One region of the Arthrobacter flavus genome, then DNA from elsewhere that is predicted to be linked to it. Evidence: riboswitches for the same ligand, from Rfam matches in the RefSeq annotation. Region 1 holds a riboswitch; the other holds the start of a gene.

The links. Region 1 has a riboswitch for thiamine pyrophosphate ahead of thiM (hydroxyethylthiazole kinase). Riboswitches for the same ligand answer to the same signal wherever they lie in the genome.
Region 2: linked by a shared signal. The riboswitch ahead of ABD059_RS11655 (ECF transporter S component) and the one ahead of thiM (hydroxyethylthiazole kinase) in region 1 are both predicted to bind thiamine pyrophosphate.

What each region holds. Positions count from the first base shown of each region.
Region 1 covers NZ_BAAAIJ010000059.1:393,662-397,060, forward strand. The annotation lists gene thiD (bifunctional hydroxymethylpyrimidine kinase/phosphomethylpyrimidine kinase) at 1-616, opposite strand, end outside; gene thiE (thiamine phosphate synthase) at 604-1,254, opposite strand; gene thiM (hydroxyethylthiazole kinase) at 1,272-2,105, opposite strand; TPP riboswitch at 2,097-2,197, opposite strand; TPP riboswitch at 2,288-2,383, shown strand; gene ABD059_RS16855 (3-oxoacyl-ACP reductase) at 2,442-3,206, shown strand; gene ABD059_RS16860 (aldo/keto reductase) at 3,246-3,399, opposite strand, start outside.
Region 2 covers NZ_BAAAIJ010000047.1:343,188-346,586, forward strand. The annotation lists gene ABD059_RS11650 (ABC transporter ATP-binding protein) at 1-822, opposite strand, end outside; gene ABD059_RS11655 (ECF transporter S component) at 828-1,445, opposite strand; TPP riboswitch at 1,514-1,631, opposite strand; gene ABD059_RS11660 (DUF4235 domain-containing protein) at 1,766-2,026, shown strand; gene mnhG (monovalent cation/H(+) antiporter subunit G) at 2,034-2,429, opposite strand; gene ABD059_RS11670 (MrpF/PhaF family protein) at 2,433-2,690, opposite strand; gene ABD059_RS11675 (Na+/H+ antiporter subunit E) at 2,687-3,271, opposite strand; gene ABD059_RS11680 (Na+/H+ antiporter subunit D) at 3,268-3,399, opposite strand, start outside.

The DNA of each region.
Region 1 (3,399 bases):
CCCCCGCTCCTCCCGCCGCATCCACCAGGGCATCCGGGCTCGAATCCGTCAGCAGATGCCCACCCTTGACGAGGACAGCCGTTCCCGCACCGGCAGAGAGCCTCCGCGCCTGGTCCAGGGCATCCGGCCAGTGGGTGGCAATCGGCTCGCCCACCAGAACCGCGAGTTCGGGCAGATTGGGCGTCACCAGGTTCACCGTTCCGACCAGGCCCCGCATTGATGCTTCAGCCGAGTCAGCCAACAGTCGGTCGCCGCTGGTGGCAATCATGACGGGGTCGAGCACCACCAGTTGCGGTTGAATGCGCAGGAGCCACTCGTGGACAACCTCGATGGTCGCTACATCCCCGAGCATTCCGATCTTCACGGCGTCGATGATCACGTCGTCGCTCACGGCATCCAACTGTTCACGCAGGAACGCGGTCGGCGGAGTGTGCACCGAACGAACCCCCCTCGTGTTCTGTGCGACGAGCGCTGTCACGACGGCCATCCCATAACCACCCATTGCGGCAATACTTTTCAGATCAGCCTGGATACCTGCTCCACCCGTGGGATCGGTTCCGGCGATGCTGAGAACGCGGGGGACCCGGCGGAGGGCTAACGGTCCTAGGAGCGCCATTGGCCGGTCAACTCTCGTGCCGCTGCCTCCGGATCGGTCGACGCACAGACGGCTGAGACGACCGCGACCCCTGCAGCCCCGGCGTCGCGGAGCGGGCGCACATCGGATACCCCGATCCCGCCTATTGCCACACACGGCAGAGAGCTTGCAGACGCCAGAGCACCGAACCCATCGCATCCCAAGGGGTCGGGATGATCCGCTTTGGTGGCTGTCGCATGGATGGCACCGACCCCCAAATAGTCGACTGTCCCGGCCTGCAGATTGTGAGCGGCCCCTATTTCGCCGCCGGTGGCAGCGCTGAGGCCGACGATCGCACCCGGACCGACGATTGACCGCACCAACTGGACGGGCAGGTCGGATTGACCGACGTGCACTCCGGCGACCTGTGCTCCGCGGGCCCGAGCAGCCAGGAAGACGTCAACCCGGTCGTCGACCAACACGGGGACAATCGATCCAACCGATTCGGCAACCGCGAGGAGTAACTGCAGCAGACCCCTGGTTGACGCGTTCTTGTCGCGCACCTGAACCATGGTCGCGCCGCCAGCCACCGCCGCTGCAACGACGTCGGCTACCGGAGTAGGTTGGCACAGGCCAGTGTCAGTCACAAGGTACAGGGACAGCCGGTCCCGAAAGGTCACGGCCTCGTTCCATCGATTCATCGCGCGCTGTCCGATACGCTCACCGCACGGAGATTCACACCGGAGGCGACGTCGTCGGGTGTCACGGCAGCCAGCCGGTCGAGGAATTCGATGGCGAAGCTCCCGGGTCCGTGTGCCCGCGCCGCCGCCTGCTCCGCTGCGAGGGTGTATACACCCGTGGCCGCAGTGGCCGCGAGAACGGCGTCGTCGGTTAGAGCGGCGAAGGCAGCCATGACGGCGCCCAGCGCGCAGCCCCCACCCGTCACCTTCGTGAGCAAGGCATGCCCGTTCGCTACGACAACGGCATCACCCTCGGGACCAACCATGAGATCGTGGGCGCCTGATATGGCCACAGCCGACGACGTCGACCGCGAGAGTGACCGGGCCGCGTGTAGAGCATCCAGAGGATCGTCGGTGGAATCGACTCCGCGCCCACCAGAGCCCGCACCCGCCAACGCGAGAATCTCGGAGGCATTCCCCCGAATGATCCTCGGGCTCCGCCCCGCCAGCTGACCGGCCAGCTCCGTGCGGACAGAGAGGAATCCGACGGCCACGGGGTCCAGCACCCACGGCGTCCCGGCGGCATTCGCCGCCACCACGGCTTCGGTCATCGCCGTCTGCTGATCCCGCTGGGGAGTTCCCAGATTGATCAGGATTCCCGACGCGACGGAGGCGAACTGCCTGGCTTCCGAGGGAATATCCACCATGGCCGGCGCCGCACCGACCGCGAGGAGGACATTGGCGGTGAAGTTGGTCACCACCGCGTTGGTAACACATTGGACCAAGGGGGTGGTGGACCGTAATTCTTCGAGCAGTCGAGCACAATCAGATGATGCATGACGAACAGTCATCCACGACATCCCTTCGCTAGTCCGAACTAGATCAGGTTCAACGGGTGTCACTTCTCAGCTGCTCCTGGTGAGCAGCACCCCGTGCCATGGTCACCACCCTAACCGCTGCGCCCCAGACCTCCACAAATCCCCGCGCCAGTCCTGCCAGGTAGCGGGACGGTCTCCTCGCCGGTTACTGTGTCAGGAGCGACACGGGGTGCCGGTTTTTGCTGGCTGAGATCATACCCGTCGAACCTGATCCAGTTCGGACTGGCGAAGGGATGTCCATCCGGTCTTTTCGGTCGGTTCATGCGTCTTTTCGCCCCGATTCTCACACGACTTCAGACGGGGTACTCCATGAAACTCACCGAACAGATTGTCCTGGTTACCGGAGGTGGTCGGGGCTTGGGACGAAGCATCGTCGAGGCGTTCTCGACCGAAGGCGCCCGCGTCATCATCAACTACCGGGCCAGCGCAGCCCAAGCTCACGAGCTCGCCGCCCAGATCGGCCCGGAACGGGCATTGGCTGCAGCAGCGGATGTGACGGATCCTTTGCAGGTCGGCGATCTCCTCGAACGAGCGCGGGTGCACTTCGGAGCTCCTGTCACCACAGTGGTGAACAACGCGCTGGCATCATTCACTTTCAATGGGGACGCCCGCTCCACCGCGGCGGAGATCAGTTGGGATGAGTTCAGTGCCCAGTTCGCTGGCAGCGTCAGGGCCGGGTTGAACACCACGCAGGCGGCACTTCCGGGAATGCGCCAGCACCACTTCGGGCGCATCATCAACATTGGCACGAACCTGTTCCAGAACCCGGTGGTGCCCTACCACGACTACACAGCGGCGAAGGCGGCACTGCTTTCGCTGACCCGAACCCTGGCGAAAGACCTTGGACCCCACAACATCACCGCCAATATGGTCTCCGGGGGTCTGCTGCGCACCACTGACGCCAGCGCCGCGACCCCCGAGGAGGTCTTCGATTACATCGCCGCATCAACCCCGCTGGGTCGGGTGACCACTCCGCAGGAATTCGCCGCCGCCGTGCTCTTCTTCGCCTCGCCCTGGGCCCGGTCCGTAACCGGGCAGAACCTGGTCGTTGATGGCGGGCTGGTGATGAACTGACTAATGCCCTCGCCGGGCCCTGGGCGCAGGTCGCCGGTTCTAGACGACCCGGGGGAAAATCCGGTCCAGTTCCTGAAGTTCAGTCTCTGACGGGACCCAGCACACAGCCTCGGCATTCTGTTGAATCTGCTCCGGTTTGGTGGCTCCGGCGATCACTGACGCGACGGACGGCTGGGCCGCCAGCCAGGAGAAG
Region 2 (3,399 bases), on a different contig from region 1:
GGAGGTAAGCAGCTCCTCCCCCGGTGAGGGCAGCTGCGTGGGAACCGGCGGCTGATGACCGGGGATCCAGACTCCGGCAGCCGCCAGCCGTGCCCGGGTTGACGCATTGGTCAGTACCGTGTCCGGGGGGCCGTCGGCGAGGATCCCGCCGTCGGCCGCCAGCACCACCACCCGATCCACCACATCGGCCCACACCGCCACCCGATGCTCGACGACCACCAGGGTGGCGCCGGTGCGGTCCAGGACGCGCCCGACGGCGTCCCTGACCTCCAGCACGCCAGCCGGGTCGAGATTGGCGGTCGGCTCGTCAAGCAGCAGGAGCCCGGGCTGCATTGCCAACACCGCTGCCAACGCGAGGCGTTGCTTCTGACCGCCGGACAACGCACTGGTGGACCGGTCCAGCGGCACCTCAAGACCCACATCGTCGAGCGCACGCCGAACCCGCTCCCAGATCTGATCGCGCGGTACGGCCTGGTTCTCGGCGCCGAAGGCCACCTCGTCGCCGACCCTGGCGAGCACAATCTGAGAGTCCGGGTCCTGCAGCACCAGCCCCGCACGACCACGCACTTCGCCGGGAGGCCGGCCGTCGAGGGTGAGGGAACCGTGCTGTTCGCCCTGCCCGTCATCGCCCAGGACACCTGCCAGCCCGTGCAGCAGGGTCGACTTTCCGGACCCTGACGCGCCCAGCAGCAACACCCGCTCCCCGGGCGCCACCGTCAGCTCAATGTTCCGGACGGCCGGGGTTTTCCGGCCGGCGTGCCGCCAGCTCCAGCCTTGCGCGCTGATGCTGACGGCCGACGGCGTGTTTCCGTGGTCTGCCATACCGGTTAGACGTCAGCCGTTCGTCCGGAGGCGAAAGCCGACAACACCCCCGTTTTGGCCAGTGCACGGACTGCCAGCCAGGACAGCAGGCCAGCAATAATCACGCCCGAGATCGAGGCGAACACCACGTACATCAGCTGCCATTCGACGGCCCAGAGGGCGTTGTAGAGGATGTTCTCACTGATCGCGAGAGCCAGACCTGCGCCGAGCCCGGCGAGCAAAGCCACCCCAAGGTTCCACTTGCGGTACAGGAACAGGAGGAAAATCAGCTCGGCCCCGAGGCCCTGGATGGCCCCGGAGAGCAACGTGGTCAACCCGAATTGGGTGCCGAGCAGCGCCGAAACCGCCGCAGCCAACACCTCACAGTAGATGGCTGCTCCGGGTTTCCTGATGATCAGACCGCCCAGCACCCCCGCGATCAGCCAGCCACCCGTGTACAGGCCAGCCAACGGAGGGAACGCTCCGGTCAAGGCGGCGATGCCCGTGTAGCCGGCGGACCAGGCGAAGAACACCACCCCGACGGCGACCGCCACCACCGAGGCCACGACGATGTCGACCACGCGCCACTGATATCGGCCGCGCAGCGTCTGAGTGTTTTGAGTTACTGCAGTTGATGAAGCCATGTGAATTTACCTCCTGAGGTACAGGAGGGGAGGGTATCCGTGCCCATGGCGGGTGCCATCGGCCGGGCACCCTGAGATACTCGACTCCCTTCGCCGGTACTAGCCGGATCAGGTTCGAGGGTCTGCGGTAGGCCGCACTCTCAGCGCCCGTCCACCTGGGTGGACGGCGCTCCCCTGTCGTATGTTTAGCAACTTCAACTCTACACCTGAGAGGTTCCTACCCACCACGGCGGCCGGAGTGGGCACCGGCCGCTTGGGTGCGCCTCACCTCAACAGGAAACGCTAGGCTTGAGAAAAGAGCCACCATCGAAGGAGACACCATGAATCAGCTTGTGAAACTGCTGGGCGTAGCATTGAGCCTCGGCGCCGGCATCGCCGGAGCCAAGCTCGTGGATTTCATCTGGCACAAGACCACCGGCAAAGCGTCACCGAAGGATGAGGATGGACTTGAGAACAGCCTCCGTTCCGCCGTCGCGTTCGCGCTGATCTCCGGCGCCGTCCGCGCCGTCCTGCAGGTCCTGACCAACCGCACCACGCAGCGGGCAGCCAACCGGTTCGCGAAGACCCGCGACCTGACGTAGGTCTTACTTACGTCTCGTCGGGGCGCTCGGTCGGATTCCGACCGGGCGCTTTCTTGTTGGCGGCTTTCTCCACTACCTCGTCCAGTTCATCCATGCTGAGCAGGTCGCGTCGCAGGTGTTTGGTGCGGTATCCCGCCCGGCCCACCATGTGGGCTGAGACGGGGACGGTCAGGAGCATGAAGATCCAGCACAGCAACAGGACCGGGATCAGTGCCCAGCTACGCATCTGCAACCCCAGCGCCAGAAGGAACAGCAGCAGTCCCAGTACCTGCGGTTTGGTTGCCGCGTGCATCCGGGTGAGGAGGTCCGGGAAACGGAGCAGCCCGACGCCGGCAGCAACAGACATCAGCGCCCCACCGATCATGAGAACGGCTGTCACCACATCAATGAGAGTGTCGCTCATGTCCTACTTCCTGTCCGTGACGAACCGGGCGACGGTCACGGATCCGATGAATCCGATCACCGAGATCGCGACCAGAAGCACAATATTGTCCAGGTGCCGGTTCACTGCCATATCCACGGCTAGCGCTCCACCGATGATGGCGAGCAGCACGTCGATAGCGAGCACCCGGTCCAGGATCGAGGGGCCTCTCGCAATCCGGTACAGCGCGCACAGGGCAGCGAATGAGAGCAACAGTCCCACAATGATTACGGCGCTGGTCATTTCCGGATCCCCTCCTCACGCTCTTCGTTCTCCTGATCGAACCGGACCTCGGTCTGCAGCAGCGCCAGATCATCCCGGGTTCCCATAATCCTGATCAGCCAGGCTTCAGTGGCCCGCACATCGGCCCTGATTTTCGCCGCGCCCTCGGGCGTCTTCACATTCAGGCAGTGCAGGTACAGGGTGGAGGTAGAACGGTCCACCTCCACCACCAGCGATCCGGGGATCAGAGACAGCGCGTGTCCGGTGACTGTCACCAGCAGGTCGGACTGGCTCCGAAGCTGCACTGCGACAACCGCGTTGACAAGCCTCGGGCCCTGCGTGAGCGAGAGCCAGAACACTTCGAAACTCGCCACCACGAGCTTGTACAGAAATCGTCCAATGAACGGGACCGCATACAAGATGTTGAATCGGCCGCTGAGCTCTACCGGCGGCAGGTACAGCAGGTTGGCCACAGCGTAGGCGATCAGGCCGCCAAAAATGAGGTTCCCCGGGCTGAAGTCCTGCCACAGTGCACCCCAGACGATGACCAGCCAGATAATCAGGGGCAGTTCCGTGATGAAGGGGATCTTCTGTCGGCTCATGGCGCGCTCCCTTCGCCCAGGACCGCTTCAATGTAATCGGTGCGCTCGAGCATGTTCTGCGCCGCGTTGTCGCTGATTTCGAACAACGGACCCGCCAGGAGTGTCAGGAGAACTCCCAGGCCGACCAG